3 regions of the Cryobacterium sp. 10S3 genome follow, and region 1 is predicted to be linked to each of the others. Evidence: predicted binding sites of a transcription regulator. Region 1 holds the regulator's gene; each other region holds the start of a gene.
The links. Region 1 encodes HrcA, which represses chaperone genes, less so after heat shock. Its sites were predicted from a motif close to TTNGCACTCGNNNNNNNCGAGTGCNAA; they were not measured.
Positions count from the first base shown of each region.

Region 1 (9,785 bases):
ACTGGCCGTCGGAAAGCTCGGTGGCGACCCGCCCGGCGACGGCGACGAGCTCGGCAAGGAGTCCGGGGTCGCCGGCGGCGAGTTCGACGACGTTGCGGTACGCCTCCGTCTTGGTCGTGACGACGATGTGCACGGGGGCCTGCGGGTTGATGTCGACGAATGCGATGATGCGTTCGGTCTCGGCGACGATGGTCGCGGGGATGTCGCGCGCGACGATGCGGCTGAAGACGGAGGGTTCTGCGCCGGTTTCTGACATGGTCCTATCTTAACCTGCCGGGGGTCACCACCGGTCGAGGGCGGCGTTGAGCACGGCGAGGGCGGCGGGCCCGGCCGTCGACGTGCGCAGCACGGTGTCGCCGAGGCGCACCCGCACGGCCCCGGCGGCTTCGAGCATCTCGAGTTCCGAGGCGGCGATGCCACCCTCCGGACCGACGACGAGCACGATGTCCCGCGCCGCGGTTGCCTGGGAATCGGCCGCGTCGGCCGCGTCGTCAATCGACGGCAACCGGGTCAGCCGGATGTCGGCGGTGGGCTCGAGGAGCAGCATCCGCGTGCCCCGCGCCAGCACGGCGAGTTGTTTGGTGCTCGTGAGGTCTGCGACCTCGGGAAGCCAGGGCCGGATCGATTGCTTGGACGCCTCGCGTACGATGGCGCGCCAACGCTCCCGTCCCTTGGCGACCTTCTGGCCCTCCCAGCGCGTCACCGAGCGGGCGGCCGCCCACGGAACGACGCCGTCGACGCCGAGTTCGGTCGCGGCCTGCACCGCCATCTCGTCGCGGTCGCCCTTGGCGAGTGCCTGAACAAGGCGGATGCGCGGGCTCGGCCTCGCGATGTTCCGCGCGCTGTCGACCCGCAGGACCAGCCGTCCGGTCTCCGCTTCCTCGACGGTCGTCTCCAGGAGCAGGCCGGACCCGTTCCCGGCGAGCAGGTGCTCCCCCGGCCGGACCCGGCTCACGGTGACCGCGTGCCTGGCCTCGGCACCGGTGATGGTCGCGACGGCTCCGACGGGGCAGTCCTCCGCGCGGAGGGACTCGTCGATGAAGAAGTGCGCCATCCGGTTAGACGCGGAACCGGTCGCGGAGCTTCGCGAAGAGTCCCTGCTGCACCGCACTGAGCGCGGGAGCCGGGGACTTGTGCTTCGCGGCGAACTGTTCGATCAGTTCCCTCTCCTTGTGGTCGAGCTTGGTCGGCGTCACGACGTGGATCCCGACCTTGAGGTCGCCGCGGCCATTGCCGCGGAGGCGCGAGACTCCGCGGTCCTTGACCGTGATGACTTCGGAGCCCTGCACTCCGGCACGGATCTCGACGGTGATGTCGCCGTCGAGGGCCTTGACCGTCGTGGTCGTGCCGAGGATCGCATCCGTCATGGGCACGTCGAGGGTGCAGAGCAGGTCGTCACCGTCGCGGCTGAACACGTCGTGGTGGCGGACCTTCATTTCGAGGTACAGGTCGCCGTTGGGGCCGCCGGCAGGTCCGGCCTCTCCGCTCCCGGGCATCTGCAGGCGCAGGCCCGTGTCGACGCCGGCGGGGATGTCGACCGGAACAGTGCGGCGGGCGCGGACACGGCCCTGGCCCTGGCAGGTCACGCACGGGGTTGCGATGATCGTGCCGAAACCGCGGCAGGAGCCGCAGGGGCTCGAGGTCATCACATTGCCCAGCAGGGAGCGCACGGCGCGCTGGATGTTGCCGGTGCCGTGGCAGATGTCGCACGTGACAGGGGCGGTCCCCGGCTGGCAGCAGGTTCCGCTGCAGGTCGCGCAGACGATGGCCGTGTCGACCTCGAGGTCGCGGTGGGTTCCGAAAATGATCTCGTCGAGGTCGAGTTCGACCCTGATCAGGGCGTCCTGGCCGCGTTCGCGGCGAGACCTCGGTCCACGGCTGCCGCCGCCCCCTCCGAAGAAGGTCTCGAAGATGTCGCCGAAGTTGCCGAAGTTGCCGTCGAACCCGGCGTTTCCGCCCGTACGGCCGTTGCCGCCGTGGTCGTAGTTGTCGCGCTGCTTCGGGTCGCTCAGCACGTCGTAGGCGTGGGTGACGTGCTTGAACCGCTCAGACGCATCCGCGCCGGGGTTCACGTCGGGGTGGAGCTGGCGGGCGAGGCGACGGTACGCCTTCTTGATTTCGTCGGTGGAGGCATCGCGTGCGACGCCGAGTACTTCGTAATGGTCAGCCAAAGCTGGCTCTCCTAGGTCTGTTTTCGTAGGTGTGCGGCGTGGGGGCTGGTCGAGGGACTCGCCTATTCGAGCAGGCGGGACAGGTAGCGGGCGACGGCACGGACGGCCGCCATGTTGTTCGAGTAGTCCATCCGGGTGGGGCCCAGGACGCCGAGGCGGGCAAGGTCTCCACCCTGCGAGCTGTAGCCGCTGGTCAGCACGCTGGTCTCGGAGAGTCCGAATGGCGCGTTCTCCCTGCCGATACTCACCGACACCCCATGCTGGTCTGTCGCCATCTCGCCGAAGAGGCGCAGCAGGACGACCTGCTCCTCGATGGCCTCGAGCACCGGATAGATGCTCCCGGTGAAGTCTTCCTCCGTGCGCACGAGGTTCGCGGCGCCGGCCATCACCAGCCGCTCCTGCCGGTTCGCACCGACCTGGTCGCGAAGGGTGAGGGTGACCAGGGAGACAACGTCCGGTTGCTCGCCGGCCAGGTCGGCGGCATCCGTGAGCGCGATCGCTGCTGCGCTCATGCTGAGGCCGACCACGGCGGCGTTGAGGCGGGCGCGGAGGCGGACCAGCAGCTGCTCCTCGAGCGGCCGGGGCAGCTCGATCACGCGTTGCTCGACCCGGCCGGCATCCGTGATCAGCACGGACAGGAGCCGGGTCTCCGAGAGCGCCACGAGCTCGATGTGGCGCACCCTCGCACGAGACAGCGAGGGGTACTGCACGAGCGCGACCTGGTGGGTGAGCTGGGAGAGCAACCGGACGCTGCGGGCGAGAACCTCGTCGAGGTCTGCGGACTGCCCGAGGAACGTCTCGATGGCCTGGCGCTGCGCTGCGGAGAGCGGGCGCAGATCGGCGAGGTGATCGACGAAGAGCCGGTACCCCTTGTCGGTCGGGATCCGCCCTGAGGAGGTGTGCGGGGCGATGATGAGCTCCTCCTCCTCGAGGAGAGCCATGTCATTGCGAATGGTCGCCGCCGACACTCCGAAGGAATGCCGGTCAACGATGGTTTTTGACCCGACGGGCTCGCGCGAGGCGACGTAGTCTTGAACAATGACCCGCAGAACTTCGAGGCTGCGATCCGAAACCATGACTGAATCGCCTCCTTTCCGGGTGGCTGGGTGCCGGCGACTTTGGCACTCACGGCGTTTGACTGCCAATCATATCGCGACACACGGGGACACCCCCATTGCTAGCGGATGATTGGGCGCAGTACCTTGAGTCTTGTAACGGTCCTCCATCCGCACGGAAAGGCACGATGATGAGCAATTCAACCGGTAACAACGGCGAAGATCCGAACCTGGGCCAGCGCCCCCCGCAGCAGCCATACCAGCCGGCAGCACCCACACCCGTTGCCGCTGCTCCCCTCACCGAGACCGAGGACCGCCAGTGGGCGTCCTTCGCGCACCTCGGCGGCATCATCGGCCCGCTCCCCTCCCTGATCATCTGGCTCGTGTTCAAGGATCGCGGTCGCTTCACCGCCCAGGAAGGCAAGGAAGCCCTGAACTTCCAGATCACGATCGCCATCCTCTACGTGATCGGCTCGATCCTCCCGTTCGTCGGTGCCCTGATCATCTTCGCCGCCTGGGTCGTGGCGATCATCTTCTCGATCCTCGGGTTCCTGAAGGCGAAGGACGGCCAGGCCTACCGCTACCCCTTCGCCCTGCGTCTCATCAAGTAGCGCGGCGACCGGCGGAACCTCACACCACCCGGAGTATCTCGCGGGACCAGCACAACCAGATAACGCGTACAAGGAGCCCGAATGTCCACACCACCCCCCGCCAATTCCTACCAGCCCGTTACGCCGATGAACCCGTCGGACGAACGCTTGTGGGCCACCCTGATCCACGTGGGCGGAATCCTCTTCGAGTTCGTGCCCGCGCTCATCGGTTACCTCGTGCTCAAGGACCGCGGCCCGTTCATCCGCGCGCACGCGGCGACGGCGCTCAACTTCCAGATCACCCTGGCCATCGCCTATGTGGTCAGCGGAGTGCTGACGCTGGCGCTGGTCGGGTTCCTGCTGCTGCCCGCCGTCTGGGTCTTGAGCGTCGTCTTCAGCATCATCGCGGCCCTCGCGGCCAACAAGGGCGAGTACTACACCTACCCGCTCACCATCAAGTTCGTCAGCTAGACCGCAGCACCTTAATCCGCGAGAAGCCGCCGTACGACGGCGTCCGCGAGAAGCCGTCCTCTCCTGGTCAGTTCGACCGTCCCGGAGAGGGCGGCTTTCGCGTTGACGAGTTCATCGGCGATGAGACCGGCGACCTCGCGGCGACCGAGCGGCGAGAGCGAGTCGATCCGGATGCCCTCCCGGATGCGGGTGAGCAGGAGGACCCGCTCCACCTCGCGGGTCGTGTCGTCGAGGGTCTCGCGCCCTGCGGCAGGTGAGTCCCCGGCGAGGATCCGGTCGGCGTATGCGGAGGGGTGCTTGACGTTCCACCACCGCACGCCGCCGACGTGGCTGTGCGCACCGGGTCCGACCCCCCACCAGTCCTGGCTGCGCCAGTATGCGAGGTTGTGCCTGGACCGGTGCGCGGCATCCGTCGCCCAGTTGCTGACCTCGTACCAGCCGTAGCCGGCCGCGTCGAGGAGTTCGTCGGCGAGTTCGTAGAACTCGGCCTGGGTGTCCTCGTCGACGGGGGCGAGTTCGCCTCGGCGGATCTGCCTTGCGAGCTTCGTGCCGTCCTCGACGATGAGCGAATACGCGCTGATGTGGTTCGGGGACAGGCCGATGGCCTGCTCGAGGCTCGCGCGCCAGTCGGCACGGGTCTCCCCCGGCGTGCCGTAGATGAGGTCGAGACTGACGTCGAGCCCGGCATCGCGGGCCCACCCGGTGACGAGCGGGATGCGCTCCGGGTCGTGGGTGCGCTCGAGGGTCGCGAGCACCCGGGGCACGGCGGACTGCATGCCGAAGGAGACCCTGGTGAAGCCTGCGGCGGCGAGAGTGTCGAGGTAGGCGGCGTCGACGGAGTCCGGGTTGGCTTCCGTGGTCACCTCGGCGCCGTCCGCGAGGCCCCAGGTGTCGCGGACGGAGTCGAGCATCCGGACCAGGTCCACAGCGGGCAGGAGTGTGGGGGTGCCGCCGCCGAAGAACACCGTCGCGGCTTCCCGGTCCGGAACCCCGGAGTCGCGGAGGATGCGCCCTGCGGACTCGACCTCGGCGAAGGCCTGGCCCGCGTAGTCGTGCTGGGACGCTCCGCGCAGCTCGGTCGCGGTGTAGGTGTTGAAGTCGCAGTAGCCGCAGCGCACCCGGCAGAACGGCACATGCAGGTACACGCCGAAGTCGCGCTCGGATGCCCCGACGGCGGCGGATGCCGGGAGCAGGCCGTCGCGCGGTGCCGGATCGCCGAGGGGAAGGGCGCTGCCCATCGTCAGACCGCGCCGACCGGGTGCAGGGCGCGCAGGTAGCGGGCGGTGTACTTGGCCTGCTGCATGCGGACGATCGGCCAGGCGAGCCGGTAGTACCAGGTGCTCGGACGTGAGAAGGCCCGGATCGTCAGCCAGACGGAGTCATCGGCCTGTCGGTCGACGATGAACGCCTCCTCGCCGCTCGCGGGGTGGCCGTCAAGGGTGCCGTAGCCGAAACCGATGCGGTCCGTCTCGTCGATGACGTAGACGACACGTACGGGCGAGTCGACGGTGAACGGGCCCACTGCCACCGAGAGGCGCGCGGACATGCCGTTGACGATGTACGGGGTGCCGTCGTCGGCGAACGTCGCCTCGTCGACCGGGTGCTCCTGGTTCACCGAGGGGGTGCCGTCGGCGTTGAACACGATCCCGGAGTACTGGACGCCGGTGCTCTGCTGGAGGTCGGTGACGGTCATGCCACTGCCGAGCTGCACGCCCCAGGTCATCAGGAGCGCGGCAGCGGTCCGGAACCGCTCTTCACCGCTGCCGAGGCGAACGGTGCGTTCGAGCGGCCGGTAACCGCGCGGCGGGTACCGGAGCAGATCGGGGGCGAGGGTGCCGCCGATCGCCGCATAGGTCACGGCCGCGTCGGTGAAGGTGGAACGCCGCATCCGCCTACTTCTTCTCTTTCTTGGCCGGCTCGTCCCCCGAGAGCGCGGCGATGAAGGCCTCCTGCGGCACCTCGACGCGGCCGACCATCTTCATGCGCTTCTTGCCCTCTTTCTGCTTCTCGAGCAGCTTGCGCTTGCGGGAGATGTCGCCGCCGTAGCACTTGGCGAGGACGTCCTTGCGGATGGCGCTGATCGATTCGCGGGCAATGATGCGGGCTCCGATCGCGGCCTGGATCGGAACGTCGAACTGCTGCCGTGGGATGAGTTTCCGCAGCCGCCCGGTCATCAGCACGCCGTAGTCGTATGCCTTGTCGCGGTGCACGATGGCGCTGAACGCGTCCACCTGCTCGCCCTGCAGCAGGATGTCGACCTTGACCAGGTCTGCCTCCTGCGAGCCGATCGGTTCGTAGTCGAGCGAGGCGTACCCGGCGGTCTTGCTCTTCAGCTGGTCGAAGAAGTCGAAGACGATCTCGCCGAGCGGCATCGTGTAGCGGATCTCGACCCGGTCCTCACCGAGGTATTCCATGCCGAGCAGGGTGCCGCGGCGGCCCTGGCAGAGTTCCATGATGACGCCGACGTAATCCTTGGGCGCGAGGATCGCGGCCTTGACGATCGGTTCCTCGACCTTGGCGATCTTGCCGTCAGGGAACTCGCTCGGGTTCGTCACGGTGACGGACTTCTTGTCGTCGGTCGAGACCTCGTAGATCACGCTCGGGGCCGTCGTGATCAGGTCGAGGTTGAACTCGCGGTCGAGGCGCTCGGTGATGATCTCGAGGTGCAGCAGCCCGAGGAACCCGCAGCGGAACCCGAAGCCGAGGGCGACGGATGTCTCCGGCTCGTAGACGAGGGACGCGTCGGAGAGCTTGAGCTTGTCGAGTGCTTCACGGAGAGCGGGGTAGTCGCTGCCGTCGATCGGGTAGAGGCCGGAGAACACCATCGGCTTGGGCTCCGTGTAGCCGGGGAGGGCGACGGTTGCCGGGCGCAGCGCGGTCGTGACGGTGTCGCCGACCTTGGACTGGCGGACGTCCTTCACACCGGTGATCAGGTAGCCGACCTCGCCGACGCCGAGACCCTTGCTCGGGGTCGGTTCGGGGCTTGTCACGCCGATCTCGAGGATCTCGTGCGTCGCCCGGGTGGACATCATCTGGATCTTCTCGCGCGGGCTGAGCTTGCCGTCGATCATACGGACGTAGGTGACGACGCCGCGGTAGCTGTCGTAGACCGAGTCGAAGATCATCGCGCGGGCGGGGGCGTCCGGGTCGCCGACGGGGGCGGGAATGAGCCGGGTGGCGCGGTCGAGCAGTTCGGCGACGCCGATTCCGGTCTTGCCGGAAACGCGCAGCACGTCCTCCGGCTTGCCGCCGATGAGGCTCGCGAGTTCCTTCGCGTACTTGTCTGGATCTGCGGCGGGCAGGTCGATCTTGTTGAGCACCGGGATGATCGTGAGGTCGTTCTCGAGGGCCAGGTAGAGGTTCGCGAGGGTCTGGGCTTCGATGCCCTGGGCCGCGTCGACGAGCAGGATGGCGCCCTCGCAGGCCGCGAGGCTCCGGGAGACCTCGTAGGTGAAGTCGACGTGACCGGGGGTGTCGATCATGTTGAGCGCGTAGGCCTGGCCGTCGAGTTCCCAGGGCATCCGCACGGCCTGGCTCTTGATCGTGATGCCGCGTTCGCGTTCGATGTCCATGCGGTCGAGGTACTGGGCCCGCATCAGGCGGTCGTCGACGACGCCGGTGATCTGCAGCATCCGGTCGGCGAGGGTGGACTTGCCGTGGTCGATGTGCGCGATGATGCAGAAGTTACGGATGAATGCCGGCGGTGTTGCGGCCGGCAGGAACGCCGTGAGGGGTCTGGGTGACATGATCCGGTAATTCTCCCATAGCTCAGGCCCGCCGCCGATTTCGCCGTCTCCGCTGCGGCAGATCGAACGCGGTTCGGCCGGGGAGACCGAGTAGCCGACCCGATTATCGGCCGGACCGATTAACTGGTATCGTTGCCTGTTGGCTTGCGTGTTGGGTCCCACCCCACCACGATTTTGCCGTACGGCGCCCTCTACCGCCACGCGGCCCATCCGAACAAGAACCTAACGAAAGCGTATAAACGTGGCAAATATCAAGTCGCAGATCAAGCGAATTGGCACCAACAAGAAGGCCCAGGAGCGCAACAAGGCGGTCAAGAGCGAGTTCAAGACCGCTGTTCGCGCTGCGCGCCTCGCTGTCACCTCCGGCGACAAGGACAAGGCTGTCGCCAGCCTCGCGATTGCGTCGAAGAAGCTCGACAAGGCCGTCAGCAAGGGTGTCATCCACCGCAACCAGGCCGCAAACAAGAAGTCGGCGCTCGCCAAGTCCGTCGGCGCGCTCGTCTAGTCTCTGCACCACCCAAAAAGCCCTCCGCCTCAGGCGGGGGGCTTTTTTGTCGTCCCGACCCCTTCGCGGGGCGGGACCCGGGTCTGTCAGCGCACCGAGGTGCGCTCGTAGAGGGCCATCGACCAGACGTAGCCGGCGACCGAGAGCAGGGCGCACCATCCGATCGCGAGCATCGGGTTCCAGCCGAGCGGGGTGCCGAGCAGGAGACCGCGGACGGTCTCGATGAACGACGTAAACGGCTGGTACTGCGCAAACGACTGCATCCATTCCGGCATCGAGCCCGTCGGCACGAAGCCGCTGCCCAGGAGCGGAAGGATCGTCAGGATCATCGGCAGGTTACTGGCGGTCTCGACGGTTTTCGACTGCATGCCCATGGCGACTCCGAGCCAGCTGACCGCGAACGAGACGAGCACGGTGAGTCCGGCGACGGCGAACCACTCTGCGACTCCCGCCGTCGGCCGGAATCCGACGAGGAGGCCGACTCCGAGCACGAGGGCGACGGCGATGATCGCCTGGATCGTGTTGCCGACGACGTGCCCGGCGAGGACTGCAGCGCGCGAGATCGACATTGTGCGGAACCGTGCCGTGATGCCCTCGGTCATGTCCATCGCGACGGTGATCGAGGCGCCGCTCGCGGTCCCTGCAATGGTGATCACGAGGATGCCCGGCATGACGTATGCGAGGTAGGCGTCGCGGCCGCTCGCGGGATCGACGCCGGGCAGTCCTGCCCCGAGCGTGCCGCCGAACACGAAGACGAGGAGCAGCAGAATCACCACGGGCCCGAGGATGGTGAACATCGACAGGCCGGGATACCGAACCATGTGCAGCAGGTTGCGACGCAGCATGGTGATCGCGTCGGCGACGGTATGCGATGGCCGGCGGCCGCGTGGTGTTGCCTGACGCCGGGCCGTGAGGGTGGTCATGATTCGGTTCCCTTCGTGTCGACCCGGCCCGGCCGATCCTTCGTGCCGGTGAGGGCGAAGAACACGTCGTCGAGATCCGGGGTGTGGATGCTGAGGTCGTCGACCTCGACGCCGGCGGCATCGAGGCGATCCAGGATGCCGCGCAGCGCGCCGACCGTACCGTCGCCCGGCACCGTGAGCGCGAGTCCCGCCTCATCGCGAGCGGACTCACCGAACAGGCGCGAGGCAGCGTCGAGCGCCGCGCTATCCGGGAGACGCAGCCGGATGTGCCCGCCTGGCACGAGGCGCTTGAGCTCGTCCGGCGTTCCCTCCGCGACGATCCGG
Region 1 is NZ_CP133773.1:1,418,947-1,428,731, reverse strand. It holds gene RHM57_RS06630 (HIT domain-containing protein) at 1-256, opposite strand, end outside; gene RHM57_RS06625 (16S rRNA (uracil(1498)-N(3))-methyltransferase) at 281-1,054, opposite strand; gene dnaJ (molecular chaperone DnaJ) at 1,059-2,171, opposite strand; gene hrcA (heat-inducible transcriptional repressor HrcA) at 2,234-3,247, opposite strand; gene RHM57_RS06610 (DUF4870 domain-containing protein) at 3,418-3,837, shown strand; gene RHM57_RS06605 (DUF4870 domain-containing protein) at 3,919-4,287, shown strand; gene hemW (radical SAM family heme chaperone HemW) at 4,299-5,525, opposite strand; gene RHM57_RS06595 (DUF1990 family protein) at 5,528-6,175, opposite strand; gene lepA (translation elongation factor 4) at 6,180-8,033, opposite strand; gene rpsT (30S ribosomal protein S20) at 8,275-8,538, shown strand; gene RHM57_RS06580 (ABC transporter permease) at 8,625-9,461, opposite strand; gene RHM57_RS06575 (ATP-binding cassette domain-containing protein) at 9,458-9,785, opposite strand, start outside.

Region 2 (9,785 bases), 1.5 Mb from region 1:
CTACAAGGCCTGGGTCGTCGCCGCGACCAACCGGGCGTTGTCCGGGCCGCTGCCCAACACCACGGTCGAGGCCGTGACCGGCACTCCGACCGTGCTCGTGAACGGTAAGCAGTACTCGGGCGCCCTCGATGACCCCAAGGAATTCGCCGCATTCGTGCTGCAGTCCGCCGGAGAGACCTACTCGACGTCGACGCCGACGCCCACGCCGACACCGGCGGGCTGATCCTCGACGGGTCCGCAGCTTTCGTCCGCAGCTTTCGTCCGCAGCGGGCTCCCGGTCGGCGGATGCTGCCGGTCTGGCCCCGCGGACCCCGTTCGTCATTTAGGATGGGGGACCGAGGCGGGAATCCGCCTCATGCCGGCCTGGCGCAATTGGTAGCGCACCACTCTTGTAAAGTGGGGGTTACGGGTTCAAGTCCCGTGGCCGGCCCCACACCCCTTGAAAACACTGGGATCCACGCCGATCCGGTCATGATGGGCGGTTGTCTCGCCGAGAATCTCGCCTATCCCGGTACTGCGGCGACTGCCGGAACCCGATCGTGTGGTCGAGTAGATCCTCCCACTCGACCAGCAGTAGGTACGTGCTCTGCGACTCGATAGACCGCGACAACGACACGCTGAGGCATCCGGGCATGGAGGCGATGATCGGGCGAGCCAGGGTGAAGGCTCGCTCGAATTCAACTTCTCGTCCGGCGATGACGGGCAGTAAGGCGTGTTCGGTGACCACGAGGCCAGTGTGTCATTCGGGGTGGCTACGCTGACTCACATGAACGCAGAGGAACACGCCCGGGAGGTAGATCGGCTGGAGAGATTGAGGACGCTACTCGCGGCCCGGAACCGCATCGAGGAGGTTTCTCGGGCCGTCGTTGCTGCGTCGAGTGACGATGACGCCGCGGAGCGAGTCCGTCGCCTTCTGGGTTGCTCAGAGATCGCAGCGCGGCACGTCATCTCGACACCGTTGCGCATGTACCGTCGCGGCGACGCACTCGCACGGGAAATCGCGGACCTTGAGGAGTACTTGACTGGCGTGGTGCCGCTGGACCCGGCGGTGTCCACGCGCGCCCTGGCTGACGGTACCGAGGACGTAACGGCCGCTCATCCGCTCGCGGAGCTGGAAGCCGGCGAGCCGAGCATCCCTGTCGAAGATATCGTCCGGGACCCGGGCATCCCATTGGACTAGCCCCCAAGGGCGTCCGAAATTCTTATTCGGTGACCAGCCCGATTGCGCACAGTGCCGCCAGTGCAGCGTTCAGGGCTACCAGCGTGCAGAATCTTGACGTCACTGGTCCTGAGTTGATCCCTCCGCGGGCGGATGCTCGGCCAGACAGAAGAGGTTGCCTTCCGGGTCCGCCAGTGTGGTCCACTGCACGTGTGGGAACTCGTCCAGGACGTCCCACTGGTAGACGGCGCCCAGGCCGAGGAGACGTTCGACCTCAGCACGTCGTGACCCCCACGGGACGGTGAGGTCCAGGTGGGCGCCGCGGCGATTCGGATGGGGGGAGTCACAAGGCCGGAAGAACATCCCGAAACCGTTCGCGCCGGCCGGCGGCAGGTAGACGCTATCGCCGCCGGGTGAGGGTGTCGCTCCGGTGACCGACGCCCAGAAATCGGCAAGCGCAGTCGGGTCATGTGCCTCGACGTTGATCGCGCCAAGGGTGATTTGGGGAGCCGTCATCTCGCCGACGCTAGCACGCGTCCGACACGCATCTCTGGACAGCGGATCGCGAATGTGGGACGTCTCCGGTCCAAACGATTGCGACCCGCTCCCGAAGGCGGTTTGATGGACCGGCCCGAGATTCCGGATTCCACCAGCGAAGGAGCAGAGATGTCATTTCAGGCCTACCTCGACAACATCGAAGACAAGACTGGCCTGACCCCGCGTGAGTTCATCACCCTCGCCCACGAGAAGGGGTTCGACGACCCGTCCACGAAGGCCGGCGTGATCGTCGACTGGCTGAAGGCGGACTTCGACCTGGGCCGAGGTCACGCGATGGCCCTCGTACACGTCATCAAGAACGGCGAGAAGATCGACGCCAAGCACGTCGGGACCGGAACCACGCACAGCGATGCGTCCGACACGCTCTGGCTCGACGGGAAACTGAACCGCCCCGGGTGACCAGGTGCACGCAGCCGTCGCCAAGATGTCGTAGTTTGACACTGCAGGCAGACGCCGGGCGTGAAATGGTCGATGATTGCATAGTCGCGCTCGAACGCGCCATCGCGTCGACCGACGCCGCCAGACCAGAGGGATGCACGCCCATGCCGCACGACGCCATCGCCCGGGAGGGAGACCGGTGACAGCAGAGCGCTCCGGACTGCTCGGCTTCGGTCGAACCGCCTGGTTCAGGCTCGCCGTGGCCATCATCCTCGCGATCGGCCTGCTCGCCGCCGCCGTGCTCGCCGCCAAGGGCCTCCGCTCGCTGCCGGCCGTGCAATCCTTCCTGACCGACTTCCCGGGAACGTCGCAGCTGCCGTCCGGGGCGCCCGTCGGCTTCCCGGCCTGGCTGGCCTGGCAGCATGGGCTCAACGTCTTCTTCCTCCTCTTCATCGTGCGTTCGGGCTGGCAGGTCCGCAGCGCCGGGCGGCCGACCATGTTCTGGACCCGGCGCAATACCGGGCTGATACGCACGAAACAAGCGCCCACCCGGATGGGCATCAACGTCTGGCTGCACCTCTCGGTCGACGTGCTCTGGGTGCTCAACGGGCTCCTCTTCTACGTGCTGCTCTTCGTCACCGGCCAGTGGGTGCGCATCGTTCCGGTCAGCTGGGACATCATTCCCAACGCCGTGTCGGCCGCGCTCCAGTACGTCTCGCTGGGCTGGCCGGTCTCCGACGGCTGGGTGAACTACAACGCCCTCCAGACCCTGAGCTACTTCACCATCGTGTTCGTGGCCGCTCCGCTCGCGCTGGCCACCGGCATCCGCCTCTCGCCGCTCTGGACGTCACGCCGGCTGAGCGAACTCGTCCCGCTCCGCCCGACCAAGGCGGTCCACGTCGGCGTGATGATCGTCTTCCTGATCTTCGTCGTCGTGCACGTGACCCTGGTCTTCGCGACCGGGGCGCTGCGCAACCTCAACCACATGTACGCCGTGCAGAGCGACGACGGCTGGACCGGATTCTGGATCTTCGCGGCCTCGGTCGTCGTGATGATCGTGGCCTGGTTCGCTGCCGGCCCGCGCCTGCTGCGGGCGATCGCCTCGCTCGGCGGCACTGTCATCTCGCGCTGAGTCGCACCGGCGACGGTCAGCGCTCCGCAGACTCCTGCGCGGCCGCCTCGACGCGTTCCCGGTAGCCCTCCCACCAGGCGCGGTCGGCCGGCGGCATATTGTCGTTGCCCTGCCGGAGTCCGACCTCCCCGTCGATGAGCTCTCGGACGAGGTCGGCGTGCCCGGCGTGCCGGTGCGTCTCCGCGATGAGGTGCACGAGGATCTCGTGCAGGCTCGCCGCGCTCCGATCGCCCGTCCACCACGGCACCCGGCCGATGGTGTCGAGCGTGAGCGCCTCGATCGTCGCGCTCGAGTGCGCCCCGACCCGGCGGTAGAGGGTGATGAGCGACTCGCGGGACTCGTCCGGCTTCGCCCACATGTCCGCGTTGAACTCGACGTCGTCCGCCGTCCACGGCAGCGGTTCCGGGAAGGGCCGGCCGAAGACGAGCCCGAGATACCCGGCCTCGACGCCGGCCATGTGCTTGACGAGTCCGAGCAGGTTGGTGCCGGTCGGCACGAGCGGGCGCCGCACGTCGTACTCGCTGAGCCCGTCGAGCTTCCAGATCAATGCTTCCCGACCCGACACCAGGTACCGCGTCAGATCCGTCTTGGCTGCAGTCTCCGTTGCATCAGTCATCCCGCCAGCCTCGCAGACCCGGCTCGGCGGGCCAAGCGATCCGTGCTGATCCGGTCCGACCCGGGTCGATCCGGGCGGGTCTGCTCCAGGACCCATCGACCGGCTGTGGGCGCCGCGCGACTGCGCGTTCCGCGATCCGTCCGACAACACGGCACGCGCAGGCCGAGCGACCTACGGGCGAGCGCTCGTCTGGTCGAAGTCGGGGCTCACGGGTCGGCGGATGCTGCCGGCGCTCGACAGTCCGATGGCCGGCAGTCCCACAGCGGGGTAGTCCGCCTGCGGCCACACGATCGGCTCGAGCTCCCGGCTCTCCGAGCGGGGCCGCGGCCCCTTGGCGAGGAGGACGACCCAGACATAGCAGCCGACGAGCGCCCAGAGGAACCGGAGCACGACATCCACGAGCGGTTCCAGGAAGGTGGCTTCGGCATCGTCGAGGCTCGGGCTCCGCGGAACCGCGGAGGCGGAGGCAGCAGGAGCGTGGGCGATCAGGGGTGCTGTGGCGGCCGTCCGCAGGACGGTCAGCGTACCGAGGGAGATGGTGTCAGGCCGGACGAGTGTGCTGATTTCTGCGCTCACGCCACGAGGATACGTCGCGCCCCTGCTGCACCCGGGACATTCTGCCGACGTTCAGGTGAAGAAACGGTGAAGCCTCGCCTTCGCGCGCCAACTGCGCCGCTTCGCGCCAGGCCTGCCTGGCGCGAAGCGGCGCACGTGGCGCGCGACCCTGAAGAACCGAAAACGGGGGCAGTCAGCGGCGGCGGTCAGGGGGTGGTCAGAGGGCGGTGAGGTGCGCGGCAGGGTCGATCGGGAGCCGGACGCCCGGCTTCGCACCAGACGGCACTCCGCCGACATAGAGCCAGCCGAGCAACTCCTCCGATTCGGCGAGCCCGTGCAGCCGGTGCACCTCGGCGGTGCGGGTGAACGCCCCGGTGCGCCACATCACACCCCAGCCGGCGTGTGTCAACAGGAGGCTCAGGGCGTGTCCGACACCCGCCGCTGTGACGTCCTGTTCCCACGGTTCGACCTTGTCGCTCTCCCGATGGCTCGCGACGACCGCGATCAACAGTGATGCCCGAAGCGGCTTGCCCGCGAGCTTGGCCAACTCCGCAGCGGACGGCGGTTCCGCACCGGCCTCAGCAGCGAGGCGTGCGGATGCCGCGGCGAACGCAGCCCCGAGCCGCATGCGGGCGTCCCCGCGCAGCTCGATCAGGCGCCAGGGTCGCAGGGCCCCGTGGTCGGCCACGCGCGCACACGCGGCCACGAGCGGGAGCAGGTCGTCGTGCGTGGGGGCATCCGGTGTCACGGCGGACGACGAACGCCGCCCGCCGATCGCCTCGAGCGGCGTGCACACGGTCTAGTCGACCGGCTTGAACTCGAGCGAGATGGAGTTCATGCAGTAGCGGTCGCCGGTCGGGGTGCCGAAACCGTCGTCGAAGACATGCCCGAGATGGGAACCGCAGTTCGCGCAGCGCACCTCGGTGCGGACGACGCCGAGGGAGGTGTCCTCGATGAGTTCGACGGCCTCCGGGCGCACCGACTCATAGAAGCTCGGCCAGCCGCACCCGGAATCGAACTTCGTGCCGCTCTTGAAGAGTTCGGCGTGGCAGGCGCCGCAGGTATAGATGCCGGAACGGCTCTCGTCGAGCAGCTCCCCGGTCCAGGCTCGCTCGGTGGCGGCCTGCCGCAGTACGGCAAACTTCTCCGGCCCGAGTTCCGCGGCCCATTCAGCGTCTGACTTCGTGACTTCGTAGTCCATGGTTCATCCTTCCCATCGGGCGAGGGCGCAGTGCAGCGTGGCCGCCAACCCTCCCAGCAAGCTTAAACTCAGCCCGGCAGGGGCGTATTCCGATTCCCGGGCCCGTTCAGCACTTTCACACCGGGACGCTCACCGGCACGCTCCCGCGCCTGCCCGGGCACTTTTCCTCCCGGCGAGGGAGCGACCCGCGTGGCCCAGCGAATCCATAGCCGACGCCAAATAGGATTCGAGCAGCGAATGGCGATGGTGAAAGAGGTGGATGGTGGACGGCGTGCGTGACCCGGACCCCGCCGACTCCCCGGGCGGCCTCACCGACCGCGACCGCGGCATCCTGAGCTTCGAACGGCGCTGGTTCACCCATGCCGGAGCCAAGGAGCAGGCGATCCGTTCCGAGTTCGGGCTGTCCTCGGCCCGGTACTATCAACTATTGGGCGTTTTGATCGACTCCCCTCTTGCCCTGGCTCACGATCCCATGCTGGTGAAACGGCTGCAGCGGATGCGTGCAGCCCGTGAGCAGGCACGGGAGCGCCGGACAGTGCGCGCTCCGGAGCACCGAACCAGCCCCGCCCCCTAGGCGCAGCCGGATTTCGACCCCGACGTTCCACCCATTCGCCCGCGACAAGAGGATCGACCCAGCCCCACAATGCCTCCCACCTATCCGAAAGACCGCTTCGACCACCTGCCGCACTCCCTCGACCGAGTGGGCGCCCATCGCGCCCCCGGAAAGAAGGGACGCCACTGGGTTGCGTTCTGGTGGGCACTGGGGGCAACGGCCGTCCTGATCGGCCTCGGAGTCTTCGGGATGGCCTCGCTCAGCAACAAACTCAACATCGCGATCCCCGGGCTGTCCTCCAGCTCGGCGACAGACACGGCGACGGATGCCGCGACCGCCGTTCCGACGGCCGTCGCGACGGTCGATCCGAGTCTCACCGTGACCGTGCTCAACGGCACAAAGGGCACGGGTGTCGCCAAGGCTGCCGGGGAAGCCCTCTCCGCGGCCGGCTGGACCGTCGGCGCGCTCAGTAACGCGAGCACAGAAGATGTGACCAAGACGACCGTGTACTACGCCGATGCGACCCTCGAGGGCGCCGCCCGCGGGGTCGCGGCTTCGTTTCCGGGATCCACGGTGCTCCTCGCGAGCGACTTCGCAACCTCGGGGGCCGACCTCACGGTCGTCGTCGGGGCTGACTTCGTGTCAAGCACCACGCCTGCGTCCTGACCGGCCATTCGCCTCCGGTTGTATAACTCCACGGGGGCTCCTCGTCAACCCCCTTTCGTTCTTTCTTGGCTTCAGTAATCTTTGACTCAGGTCGCTCATCTCGTTCGTCCGGTTGCCCCCTGGGGCAACCGACCGGTCGGACCGGATGGACGCAGTCACATGCGCCAGGCCCGGTACGGCCAACGGGCGGTTGCCGAAAATATCAGAGCACTGGGGAGTTACACATGGCGAACGGAACCGTCAAATGGTTCAACGCTGAAAAGGGTTTCGGCTTCATCACCGTCGACGGCGGCGGACAGGACGTCTTCGTCCACTATTCCGCCATCGACATGCACGGGTACAAGGTTTTGGAAGAGGGACAGCACGTCATCTTCGAACTGGGAACCGGGGCAAAGGGGCCACAGGCCGAGTCGGTACGTCCCGTCTGATCTGAAAAGATCAGGCGCACCCACACCAAGCGCACCCAATCTCGGGCAACACCCCGAGCCGCGCGGCATCCGCGAGTTTGCCGCGTTAGGGTGTGGGGCGTGACAGCGAAAAGAACTGCAAGAATCCACGGGCGAAGCACGGCACGACTTTTCGGTGCCGTGCTTCTTCCATGCCTCCTCTTGGTGATGACGGCGTGCTCCGGAACCGAGCCGCCCACCACGGCGACGCCGACGGCGACCGTGGAACCCACCGCCGCTGCCGTCGACGCCCCGGCGCCGCTGGCGATCGCGCCGCTTCGTGGCACGATCGTGCCGGCCGGGAAGGCTGCGAACCCGTCCCTCGCCGTGAAGATCGACAACCACGAGGCCGCCAGGCCCCAGATTTCGCTGGATCGGGCTGACATCGTCTTCGAGGAACTCGTCGAGGGCGGACTGACCCGTTACGTCGGCGTCTGGCAGTCCGACATTCCCGACGCGATCGGCCCGGTGCGGTCGATCCGGCCGATGGACCCCGACATCATCACGCCGTTCGGCGGAATCGTCGCCTACTCCGGCGGACAGCAGGTCTTCGTCGACATGATGAAGGCCACCCCCGTCATCAACTCGGTCTTCGACTACGACACGACGGGCCTGTTCTCCCGCGTCGCCGACAGGGAGGCGCCGCACAACGTCGTGCTGAAGGCCGCCGAACTCGTCGGGCGCAACGCTTCTGTCGCGCCGCCGGTGCAGCAGTTCGCGTACGCGGGCAGCATCGCGGCATCGACCGCCGGGGTCGATGGCACCCCGATCACCCAGATCAACGCGCGGTTCTCCGCATCGCGCTATCCCGGCTGGAGCTGGGACACCGCCTCACAGGCCTACCTGCGCTCGCAGGAGGGCGCCCCGGACCTCGACACGACCGGCGCCCGCAGGGGCGCCACCAACGTCCTCGTGCTCCGGGTCGACATCGACGGCACCTACGGCGAGGTGCCCAAGACCGTCATGATCGGTACGGGGGAGGGCTCGGTGTCCGCCGGCGGCAAGACCGTGCACTCGACGTGGTCGAAGGCCGGGCAGGCCGACCCGATCCGGCTGATCGACGACAACGGGGTCACCATTCGCCTCGCCCCGGGCAATACCTGGATCGAACTGATCCCGAACGGCACCGGCTCCGTCGAACTCGTCCCGTAGCCTCCCGACGCTTCCCGGCGCTCACTTGCACTCTCGACCCCTGAGTGCCAGAATCGACTTGGCACTCTCTCCTTTTGAGTGCCAACCCATCACCGTTTTGGTAACGTCCGGGAGGGACGAGAAACACATATGGCAAAGATCATTGCTTTCAACGAAGAGGCCCGTCGTGGCCTTGAGCGTGGCCTGAACATCCTCGCTGACACGGTCAAGGTCACCCTCGGCCCGCGCGGACGTAACGTCGTATTGGAGAAGAAGTGGGGCGCCCCCACGATCACCAACGACGGTGTCTCGATCGCCAAGGAAATCGAACTCGACGACCCGTACGAGAAGATCGGTGCGGAACTCGTCAAAGAGGTCGCCAAGAAGACCGACGACGTTGCCGGCGACGGAACGACCACCGCGACCGTCCTCGCCCAGGCGCTCGTCCGCGAAGGCCTGCGCAACGTCGCAGCCGGCGCAGACCCGATCAGCCTCAAGCGCGGCATTGAAAAGGCCACCGCTGCGGTCATCGCAGAGCTGATCGCCAACGCCAAAGAGGTCGAGACCAAGGAAGAGATCGCGGCCACCGCATCCATCTCTGCCGGCGACGCTGAAATCGGCGCGATCATCGCCGAGGCGATCGACAAGGTCGGCAAGGAAGGCGTCGTCACCGTCGAGGAGTCCAACACCCTCGGCACCGAGCTCGAGCTCACCGAAGGCATGCGCTTCGACAAGGGCTTCCTGTCCGCGTACTTCGTGACCGACCCCGACCGTCAGGAAGCGGTCTTCGAAGACCCCTACATCCTGATCGTCAACTCCAAGGTCTCCAACATCAAGGACCTCCTCCCGATCGTGGACAAGGTCATCCAGACCGGCAAGCAGCTCCTCATCATCGCCGAGGACGTCGACGGCGAGGCTCTGGCCACGCTCGTTGTGAACAAGATCCGCGGCATCTTCAAGTCGGTCGCCGTCAAGGCTCCCGGCTTCGGCGACCGTCGCAAGGCCCAGCTGCAGGACATCGCCATCCTCACCGGTGGCCAGGTCATCTCCGAGGAGGTCGGCCTCAAGCTTGAGAACGTCACCCTCGACCTGCTCGGCAACGCGCGCAAGATCGTCATCACCAAGGACGAGACGACCATCGTCGAAGGCGCCGGAGACCCCGAAGCCATCGCCGGTCGCGTTCAGCAGATCCGCAACGAGATCGAGAACACCGACAGCGACTACGACCGTGAGAAGCTCCAGGAGCGTCTCGCCAAGCTCGCCGGCGGCGTTGCCGTCATCAAGGCCGGCGCCGCGACGGAGGTTGAGCTCAAGGAGCGTAAGCACCGTATCGAGGACGCCGTCCGCAACGCGAAGGCTGCTGTCGAAGAGGGCATCGTCGCCGGTGGTG
Region 2 is NZ_CP133773.1:2,937,030-2,946,814, reverse strand. It holds gene RHM57_RS13680 (DsbA family protein) at 1-223, shown strand, start outside; tRNA gene RHM57_RS13675 (tRNA-Thr) at 358-433, shown strand; gene RHM57_RS13670 (antibiotic biosynthesis monooxygenase family protein) at 470-727, opposite strand; gene RHM57_RS13665 (hypothetical protein) at 767-1,180, shown strand; gene RHM57_RS13660 (VOC family protein) at 1,280-1,675, opposite strand; gene RHM57_RS13655 (DUF4287 domain-containing protein) at 1,826-2,116, shown strand; gene RHM57_RS13650 (hypothetical protein) at 2,152-2,298, shown strand; gene RHM57_RS13645 (hypothetical protein) at 2,295-3,227, shown strand; gene RHM57_RS13640 (DinB family protein) at 3,244-3,843, opposite strand; gene RHM57_RS13635 (hypothetical protein) at 4,015-4,419, opposite strand; gene RHM57_RS13630 (nitroreductase family protein) at 4,616-5,194, opposite strand; gene msrB (peptide-methionine (R)-S-oxide reductase MsrB) at 5,198-5,599, opposite strand; gene RHM57_RS13620 (DUF3263 domain-containing protein) at 5,859-6,173, shown strand; gene RHM57_RS13615 (LytR C-terminal domain-containing protein) at 6,243-6,818, shown strand; gene RHM57_RS13610 (cold-shock protein) at 7,043-7,246, shown strand; gene RHM57_RS13605 (DUF3048 domain-containing protein) at 7,433-8,416, shown strand; gene groL (chaperonin GroEL) at 8,546-9,785, shown strand, end outside.
Region 2: the regulator HrcA is predicted to act here: its motif matches at 8,475-8,501, upstream of groL (chaperonin GroEL).

Region 3 (9,785 bases), 1.6 Mb from region 1:
ACTCCAGCTACTGACCCACTGGATCGTCCCTGCCGGCCTGTCGTCACGACTGACCTGCCATCACCGTTGACCCGTCAATGAAGTGGAAAGGAACAGCTCATGAGTGATCTGAACGCCCCTGGTGCCTCGGGAATCCCTCCGGTTCCCGAGGTTCCGCAGGTGCCCGACGTGCCGCACGTGCCCGAGGTTCCCGAGGTCCCGCAGATTCCGCGCGGCGAGTCCACCGTGGCCGCTGCAGGGCCGCCCGGAACGCAGCCCGTGGCATCCGGCGGCGATGGGTTCGCCGGTCCGCCGTTCACGGATCCTCCGACCGCCGGTCCAGCGCCCGGCGGTCCTGCCTCCGCCGGACCGCCGTCGCCCGGTTACGGGTATCCGTACCCGCCCGCCCCGGGGACGCAGGCTCCGACCCGCCAGCCGCTGCTCAGCATCCTCTCGCTTGTCGCAGGTGTCGTCGGACTGCTGGGCCTCCCGATCGCCTTCATCCCCTTCGTCGGCGGGGTGCTCACCCTGCTGCTGCCGGCCGCGGCCATCGTGCTCGGGGCGCTCGGTCGCACGAAGGAACCGCGCGCACGTGCCCTGTGGCTCACCGGCCTGATCACGGGCATCGTCGGCGTCGCCCTTTCCCTGCTGAGCATCGTCGTCTGGATCATCGTCTTCGCAAGCATGCCGAGTACCTACTAATATCGCTGAGAGCCCGTTCCCCGGGCGAAGTGAACGGACCGGGAGGCCGCAGTGACGGATGCACGACGTCCCACCGCCGGTGACGACCTCCGCTTCGAACTGACGCGCCCGCCGGAGGAGGTCACCGGCGAACTCGACTACGCGTCGACCGTCACCGCTCCCACCGAATGGGTGCCGTACGTCTACACCGAGTCCGAGCTGCGCGCCCTTGCGCGCAGGCGCGCCCGCTCTCTCGCCTCTCTCTTCTTCGGCGCCGTCGGCCTCGCCGGCGCCGTCTTCGTGGTCTGGACCGCGCCGCTCTCGCTCGCGGCCGTCGTGCTCGCCGTCTGGGCGAGCCGCACCGAACGCGCGGCCGTCGCGATCTGGGCCTGGGGCCTCGGCACCGGTCTCGCGGGCCTCGTCATCGCCGCCGGCTGGATCGTGCTGATCAGCCAGGGCATCAGCCCCATCCCGCACTGAGCTCCCGGCGTTGAGTGCCCGGCGCTGGGTGCCCGGCGCTGAGTGCTCAGCGCGGCGGCTGCACCCGCTCCACGAGCAGAGCGAGCCTGTGGCCGCCCGCCCGGGTGAGCACGAGAGTGGCGGACTCGGACCCGTGCAGCTTCAGCCGGGTGCGCAGCACGGCCGGGTCAACGTCCACGCCGCGCTTCTTGATCTCGAGAGTCCCGATCTGACGCTCCTTGAGCGCGAGCCGGAGTTTCTTCTCGTCCACCGGCAGCGACTCGAGCACCCGGAACGCCGTCGCGAACGGGGTCTCGTGCAACGACTCTGAGCTCAGGTATGCGATGCCCTCCCCGAGCATCAGCGCGTCCATGCTGCGGGCCAGGTCGCCGATCAGCCGCGCCCGGATCACGGCGCCATCCGGCTCATACAGGTAGCTCCCGGGCACGCCCGCCTCTCCGGGCACGGTCTCGACATCCGGACTGTCCGCGGCCGCGGTCAGCTCGTGCCGGCCGTCCCTGCCCAGGAGCAGGGCCGAACGGCGGATGCCCTCGCGAGCGAGAACGCCGAACCAGAGTCCCATCTCCACGAGCTTTCCGTCCACGGACACCCACTGCGCTTCCGCGGCGGCGGGAATGGCGTCACGGTCGTGACCCGGACCGAGCTTCACTCCGATCGGCATCCGCTCGCTCAGTCCGAAGACGAAGTCGAGGTTCGGCGAATAATCCTCCGGGCGGGTCAGCCGGGAGGTATTGCTGTGACCGGCCGTACGGCGGGCCGGGTCGAGCCAGGCAGCGTCGAAGCCGGTGAGGTCGAAGGTCTCCGCGTCGCCGTGCACGACGGCGGCATTGTCGAAGGGGGCGAGGTTGTAGCTCGCGACCGTGGCCGTGACCTCGTCCGTGTCCACGGCGGTCACCTGGATGTCGAGCGCGGCGAGGGCCATCGAGTCGCTGCCGATCCCGCTGCCGAGATCGGCGACCCGGTTCAGTCCGGCAGCGGCGAACCGGCCGGCGTGCAGCGCGGCGACGTTCAGGCGGGTGGCCTGTTCGAGACCGGCCTCAGTGAAGAGCATCCGCCCGGCGAAGTCGCCGAACTTGGCCACGGCCTTCGCCCGCAGCCGCGATTGGCCGAGCACCGCGGTCACGAGTCCCTGAGGATGGCCGGCCTTCCGCAGGTCGCTCACCAGCCGAACCACATCGGAGGCGTTGTCCCAGGGCGGAAGCGAGTCCAGCAGGCGCAGCCCCTCGGGGGACAACAGGTCAACAAGCTCGGAGCGTTCCATTGTCCAAACGATATCAAGCCATGGCCGCCGCGCCCGGAACGCCCGAGTCTGGCACTCACGTTGCGTGAGTGCCAGAAGCGCCCTAAACTCGCTGTTAGCACTCTCGCTGTGAGTCTGCCAACCAAGTCTTAGCTAAGAAAGAGGTCAACCGTGTCGGTCTCCATCAAGCCGCTCGAGGATCGCATCGTCATCAAGCAGGTCGACGCCGAGCAGACCACCGCATCAGGTCTGGTCATCCCTGACACTGCCAAGGAAAAGCCCCAGGAGGGCGAAGTTGTCGCCGTCGGCCCCGGCCGCATCGACGACAACGGCAACCGCATCCCGCTCGACATTGCCGTGGGCGACAAGGTCATCTACTCCAAGTACGGCGGAACCGAGGTCAAGTTCGGTGGCGACGACCTCCTCGTCCTCTCCGCACGCGACGTGCTCGCCGTCGTCGTCCGCTAGGGATTCGTTCCAGGCGCCACGCACGACCGCAGTACACGTACGAACAACACAAAATCCCGGATGGCCTGATCATCCGGGATTTTGTGTTGCCAGGTCCGCCCGAGCGCGGCCCGCACCACCCAACACGTCCAGGCAGGGCACGCCCGCGAAGGGGAATCGTTGTGAGCAGGACACGGAGCCAGTCGGCCGAACCGACCAGCGGACTCGCCTTCGCGATCTCCGCGTACGGCCTCTGGGGCCTGCTCCCGCTCTTCTTCCTGCTGCTGCACCCGACGGGACCCTTCGAGGTCGTGGCCTGGCGCGTGCTCTTCTCCCTGGTCTTCTGCCTCGCCCTAATCACCGTCACCCGTGGCTGGCCCGCCCTGCTCACAGTCCTCCGCCGCCCGAAGACGGTCTGGGTGATGGGCCTGGCCGGCCTCCTGATCTTCGTCAACTGGCAGACCTACGTCTTCGCGACGCTGACCGGGCACGTGGTCGAGGCCGCCCTGGGCTACTTCATGAACCCGATCGTCACGGTGCTGCTGGGCGTCTTCGTTCTGCACGAGCGGTTGCGGCGCATCCAGTGGATCGCGGTCGCGATCAGCGCGGCCGCTGTGCTCGTGCTGACGCTCGGCTACGGGGCACTCCCGTGGATCTCGCTCGTCCTCGCCCTGTCCTTCGGGTTCTACGGGCTGATCAAGAAGAACGTCGGACCCGGCGTCGGCGCGCTCACCGGCCTCACCCTCGAGACCGCCTGGCTGATGCCGATCGCGGTCGCGGAACTCCTCATCGTGGGCGCCGTCACCGGGCTCACCTTCGGCACCGTGTCGCCGTGGCACACCGTCGGCCTCGTCTCAACGGGCGTCGTGACGGCCGTCCCGCTGCTGTTCTTCGCAGCCGCCGCCCGCCGCCTGCCGCTCAGCCTGCTCGGCCTCGTGCAGTTCGTCGCACCGGTGCTGCAGTTCCTCGTCGGGGTCTTCATCCTCGGCGAGCCGATGCCGCCGGAGCGCTGGGTCGGCTTCGGGCTCGTCTGGGTCGCGCTCGTGATCCTCACGGCCGACATGGTCGTCACCGGACGCGCCCCGCGGCGAGCATCCCCCGAACCCCTCTGACCGGCGATACGCTCGGAGCATCCCACCTGTGAAAGGACCACGGATGCCCTTTCCAGCTCTGAACGTCACCTCGCGACCCCGGGGGCTCACGTCTGCCGGTCTCGCGCTCACCGTCGTCGCCGCGCTGCTGCTTTCCGGGTGCACCGCAGGGGACGCCCCCGTCGTCGTGACCAGCACTCCGACCGTCGCCGCGACGGTCGCGCCGACCGGCGACGGCACGCTCCTGATCGGCACGCTGTTCCCGATGACCGGGGAAGCGGGAGCCGCAGTGACCGGCGCCGCTCAGGTCGCCGGCACCGAGCTGGCCGCCCGCGAGATCCTTGAGCAGGCCGTGCCCGGCACTCTGCCGATCCAGCTCGTGCATCGGAACTCGACGGGGAACGTCGCGGCCGCGGTTGCCGACCTGGTGGCGCGACACGTTGACCTCGTTCTCTGGGACGCGACGAGTGCGGTGCCCGCTGATGTCACGGCATCCGTCGCCGCAGCGGGCATCGCCCTGCTGCCTCTGAACGACTTCACGAACGGCGGCACTCCGCTCGCAGCAGACGAGGCCTTCGCAGTGCGCCTGCGCACCTCGGACCCCGGGCTCGCCGACACCGCCGGAGGCGGGGAAGCCTTCGACGGGGTGGTGCTCGCGGCCCTCGCCGCGAGGGAGGCAGGCGACGACGGCGGGCCCTCGATCGCCCCGGCGCTCGACCGGGTCAGCCACGGCGACGCGGTGTGCGCATCCTGGGCATCCTGCATCACCGCCCTCGGTGAGAAGAAGCAGATCGCATACCAGGGCGTGACCGGGCGACGCTCCTAGTACAGCACCTCGTCCGACGGCGTCCCCCAGAGCAGGTGCCGGTGGTGTCACGAATCGCTAACGATGTTCTCTTTGCGCGGCAAGAAAACATCCTCGAAACAAAGTGATCCTAGGTTGGAGCCTAATAACGCGAGTGGGCCTCACCCGGAGGCGTACTTACGCGTGCAAGATGAAAGGGTACCCAGGATGATTAAATCCAAGCACGCCCTCCGGACCGCCATCGTGGCGGGAGCAGGCGTCATCGCCGTCATGCTCTCCGGTTGTGCATCCGGCGGCGGTTCAACCGCTACCACGACCTCGGCTGCGGCCGCGTCCTCGTACACCGACGCAGCTTGTGCGAGCGGAGCGTCCACGGACAAGTCGCTGGTCGTCGGCTCGATCCTCCCGATCACCGGTAGCCTCGCCTATCTCAACCCGCCGGAACTCGCCGGCGTCGGCCTCGCCGTCTCCGACATCAACGCCGCCGGCGGCGTCGACGGCAAGGACGCCTGCGTCCTGGCCACCGACTCCGGTGACAGCACGGACCTGACGATCTCGACCGCGTCCGCCCAGAAGCTCATCGCGGCCAAGGTATCCGTCGCGATCGGCGCCGCGTCCTCGAGCGTTTCGCTCAACGTCGTCGACTCCTTCGCCTCCGCCAAGATCGTCCAGATCTCCCCGGCCAACACCTCGGCCAAGCTCAGCGGCTACGGTCCGTTCTACTTCCGTACCGCACCGCCGGACTCGGTCCAGGGTTCCGCGCTCGGCCAGCTCATCACGGGTGACGGCAACGCCAAGGTCGCCTTCCTCGTCTTCAACGACTCCTACGGCACCGGCCTCCGCGACTTCACGCAGGCCAGCGTCGAAGCCTCCGGCGGAACCGTCGTCTATGGCGGCAAGGGCAACGGCCAGGAATTCCCCCCCGGCCAGACCACGTTCTCGTCCGAGGTGACCGCTGCGAAGGCGACCAACCCTGACGCGATCGTCATCCTCGCCTTCGACGAGACCAAGTCGATCATCCCCGAGCTCAAGGCCCAGGGCGTCGACCTCTCCAAGGTCTACCTGTCCGACGGCAACACCGCCGACTACAGCAAGGACTTCGAAGCCGGCACGCTGACCAGCGCACAGGGCACGATCCCCGGCGCATACCCGGCTGATGACTTCAAGGCCAAGCTCGTCTCCTGGTACAAGGACACCCAGAACGCAGCTCTCGGAGACTTCTCCTACGCTCCTGAGGCCTACGACGCGACCACCCTCTCCGCCCTCGCGGCGCTGAAGGCCAAGTCCACCGTCTCCGCCGACATCCAGGCGCAGCTCGCGGCCGTTTCCGGCGCGAGTGGCAAGGGCACCAAGTGCAAGAGCTACGCCGAGTGTGCACCGCTTGTCACCGCCGGAACGGACATCCAGTACGTCGGACAGTCCGGCGTCGGCCCGTTCAACTCGCACAACGAGCCGTCGAGCGCCTTCATCGGCATCTACAAGTTCGACAAGGACAACAAGCCGGTCTGGCAGTCCGCCATCGAAGGACAGACCTCCTACTAGCAGGAGAGTGCTGATCGTCGGCTGAGGCCGGACGAACACAGGGAGCGGGGTCGGGCGAAAGCCCGGCCCCGCTCTTTCGTGCGCCCGCCCCCGCGCCTCCCCGCCCCGCGCCTCCCCGCCCCGCGCCTCCCCGCCCCCGCGCCTCGCCGTGCTCGCCAGCATCCGCTCTTTCGCTGAGGTGTCGCAGATCGACGTTCGCCGACCCCGTGAACCTCGATGTGCGACCCCTCAGCGAGGTTTCCAGCCGCACCGGCGCCGGTTTCGGCAGCCCGCGCCCGCCGTTGCGGGAGCGCCTGAGCAGACGGGCGCAGCGGCGGATGTCGCCGGGGACACGAAAAGGCCCGTGCCTGCCCCCAGGGGGCTGGCACGGGCCTCTCGGCGGTGCGGGCGGGTCAGGCGATGCTGACGGGCTTCTCGTCCTTCTCAGCGTCGACGTCCTTGGCGAGGGTGCCGAGGTAGAGCTCGATGACCTTGGGGTCGTCGGCGAGCTCGCGGCCGGTGCCTGTGTAGGCATTGCGGCCCTGATCGAGCACGTACCCGCGGTCGCAGATCTGCAGGCAGCGGCGCGCGTTCTGCTCGACCATCACGATCGTGACGCCGGTCTTGTTGATGCGGCGGGTGCGGATGAAGGTCTCGTCCTGACGCACCGGGGAGAGGCCGGCGGACGGCTCGTCGAGGAGCAGTACGGACGGGTCCATCATGAGCGCACGCGCCATCGCGACCGACTGGCGTTCGCCGCCGGAGAGCGAACCGGCGCGCTGGTTGCGGCGGTCGGCGAGGGCGGGGAACAGGTCGAAGATCGCGTCGAGACGCTCGACGAGCAGCTTGGGCCGCAGGTACAGGCCCATCTGCAGGTTCTCCTCGATCGTGAGGGAGGGGAACACGTTGTTGTTCTGGGGGACGAAGCCGACGCCGGCCTGCACGAGGCGGTTCGCCTTGAAACCGGTGATGTCTTCGCCCTTGAGCGTGACGTTGCCGCTGCGGACGGACACCAGTCCGAACAGTGCCTTGAGCAGCGTGGACTTGCCCGCGCCGTTCGGGCCGATGATTCCGATGAGCTCACCGGGGTAGACATCCAGGTTGCAGCCGTTGAGGATATTGACCCCGGGAACATAGCCGGCGACGAGATCCGTCGCCTGCAGGACCGGAGCGGGAGAGCCTGTGGGTACAACCATGACTACGCGTCGCCTTCCGTGCGGTTTTCGAGTTCGACCTCTTTGGCCAGTTCCTCCGCGACTTCGTCCGTGAGGAGCGAGTCGTCGCCGAGGTCGGTGTCGTGGTGCGCGCCGAGGTAGGCGTCGATCACGGCCTGGTCGTCCATGACGGTGGCCGACGGACCCTCCGCAACGACCTTGCCCTCGGCCATCACGACGACCCAGTCGGAGATGTGCCGCACCATGTGCATGTCGTGCTCGACGAACAGGACGGTCATGCCCTCGTCGCGGAGAGACTTGATGTGCCCGAGCAGCGACTGGGTGAGTGCGGGGTTGACCCCGGCCATCGGCTCGTCGAGCATGATCATGGTCGGTTCGCTCATGAGCGCCCGCGCCATCTCCAGGAGCTTCTTCTGGCCGCCGGAGAGGCTGCCGGCCATGTCGTTCTTCTTCTCGAGCAGCTTGAACCGCTGCAGGAGGTCCTCGGCCTGCGCCGTGATCTCCCGTTCGCGCGCAGCCCAGAGCGGCTTGATCACCGCGGCGAAGAGGTTTTCGCCTGGCTGGTCCTTCGCGCCGAGGAGCATGTTCTCGAGCACGGTGAGCCTGCTGAGCGCCTTCGTGAGCTGGAAGGTGCGCACCATGCCGCGCTGGGCGACCTTCGCCGCACCCATGTTGTTGACCGAACGCCCGTTGAACATCGAGCGGGCTGCCTGGTCGGACTTCGGGCCGCCGATGAGGCGCGGAGCGGAGCTCGGCTTGTCGAAGCCCGTGATCAGGTTGAAGAACGTGGTCTTGCCCGCGCCGTTCGGGCCGATCAGGGCCGTGATGATTCCGCGCTGTACCTCGAGGTGCGGCACGTTGACGGCGGTCATGCCGCCGAACTGCCGCACGATGTTGTCGACGACCAGGATCGGGTCTGGCTTGGGGACGCCGGGAAGGGGGGAGACGGCGGCGACGCTCGCGGTTGCGGCTGCCGCAGCGGCTGTCGGGGCGACGGTGACTCCGAGATCAGTTGACATTGAAGCTCAGCTCCTTCTTGTTACCGAGTACACCCTGGGGTCTGAAGATGACCACGAGCATGAGCACCACACCGATCAGGATCCAGGAGAACTGTTCGGCCTGCTGGCCGTTCATGATGCTGTCCGGCACGAACTGGCCGGCGACACCCTGCACGAACAGGCGCAGGGCGAAGAAGATGATCGAGCCGAGCACGGGCCCGAACACGGTCGCGGCGCCGCCGAGCAACAGTGCTGTCCACACGAAGAACGTCATCGATCGTCCCATGCTGTCCGCCTGAACGGATGCCGGCAGCACGTAGATGATGCCGCCGAGCGCTCCGATGGTGCCGCCGAGGATGAGCGCCTGCATCTTGTAGCTGTAGACGTTCTTGCCGAGGCTGCGGATCGCATCCTCGTCTTCCCGGATGCCGCGGAGTACGCGACCCCACGGGCTGCGCATCAGCAGGAACACGAAGAGGCAGAGGATCCCGACGATGGACCACGCGACCAGGCGGATCCACCAGCCGTTGGAGCCGGTGTTGTCGTAGGTGAACGGGCCGAGGGTGGTCTGGCCGTCGCCGAGGAAGGAGAGGTCGGTGAACGGGCCTCGGTAGCTCTGGCCGGTGAGACCGTTCGAGCCGCCGGTGATGTCGGTGAGGAGCGACGAGCGCCCGATCATCCGCACGATCTCTGCGGCCGAGATCGTGACGATCGCGAGGTAGTCACCGCGCAGCTTCAGCGTCGGAACGCCGAGGATGAGTGCGAAGACCGCCGCGGCGACGAGTGCGATCAGCACGGCGGGGAACAGCGGGATCCCGGCGACGATGGAGATGGCGAAGGCGTATGCGCCGACGAGCATGAACCCGGCCTGGCCCATGTTGAGCAGGCCGGTGTAGCCGAAGTGGATGTTGAGTCCGATGGCTGCGATGGCGAGTGCCGCCGTCGATGGCGAGAAGGCGGAGGCGGCAATCGCCGTCAGGGTCGTCAGAAATTCATTCACGGTCTTGTCCTTCCTAACCGATGCGCTCTCGGCGCCCGAAAATGCCTTGTGGCCTGACGAGCAGGACGAGGATGAGAATGAGCAGTGCCGTGGCGTACTTGAAGTCGCCGGGGAGCACGAGGTTCGTGAGCTCGACGACCATGCCGATGATCATCGCGCCGGCGAGGGCGCCGAACGCGGTGCCGAGGCCGCCGAGGGTGACCGCGGCGAACATCAGCAGCAGCAGCTGCAGGCCGGTCTGCCAGTTCACGCCATTGAGCACGAGGCCGAGCATGACGCCGGCGAGACCGGCGAGTCCGGCGGAGGCCGTCCAGACCAGGCGGATGATGGCGTCGACGTCGATCCCGGAGGCCGCGGCGAGCGAGGGG
Region 3 is NZ_CP133773.1:3,064,660-3,074,444, reverse strand. It holds gene RHM57_RS14290 (DUF4190 domain-containing protein) at 1-14, shown strand, start outside; gene RHM57_RS14285 (hypothetical protein) at 100-681, shown strand; gene RHM57_RS14280 (hypothetical protein) at 733-1,140, shown strand; gene RHM57_RS14275 (class I SAM-dependent methyltransferase) at 1,187-2,401, opposite strand; gene groES (co-chaperone GroES) at 2,552-2,848, shown strand; gene rarD (EamA family transporter RarD) at 3,010-3,939, shown strand; gene RHM57_RS14260 (hypothetical protein) at 3,983-4,744, shown strand; gene RHM57_RS14255 (ABC transporter substrate-binding protein) at 4,931-6,265, shown strand; gene RHM57_RS14250 (ABC transporter ATP-binding protein) at 6,658-7,440, opposite strand; gene RHM57_RS14245 (ABC transporter ATP-binding protein) at 7,443-8,438, opposite strand; gene RHM57_RS14240 (branched-chain amino acid ABC transporter permease) at 8,428-9,417, opposite strand; gene RHM57_RS14235 (branched-chain amino acid ABC transporter permease) at 9,431-9,785, opposite strand, start outside.
Region 3: the regulator HrcA is predicted to act here: its motif matches at 2,450-2,476, upstream of groES (co-chaperone GroES).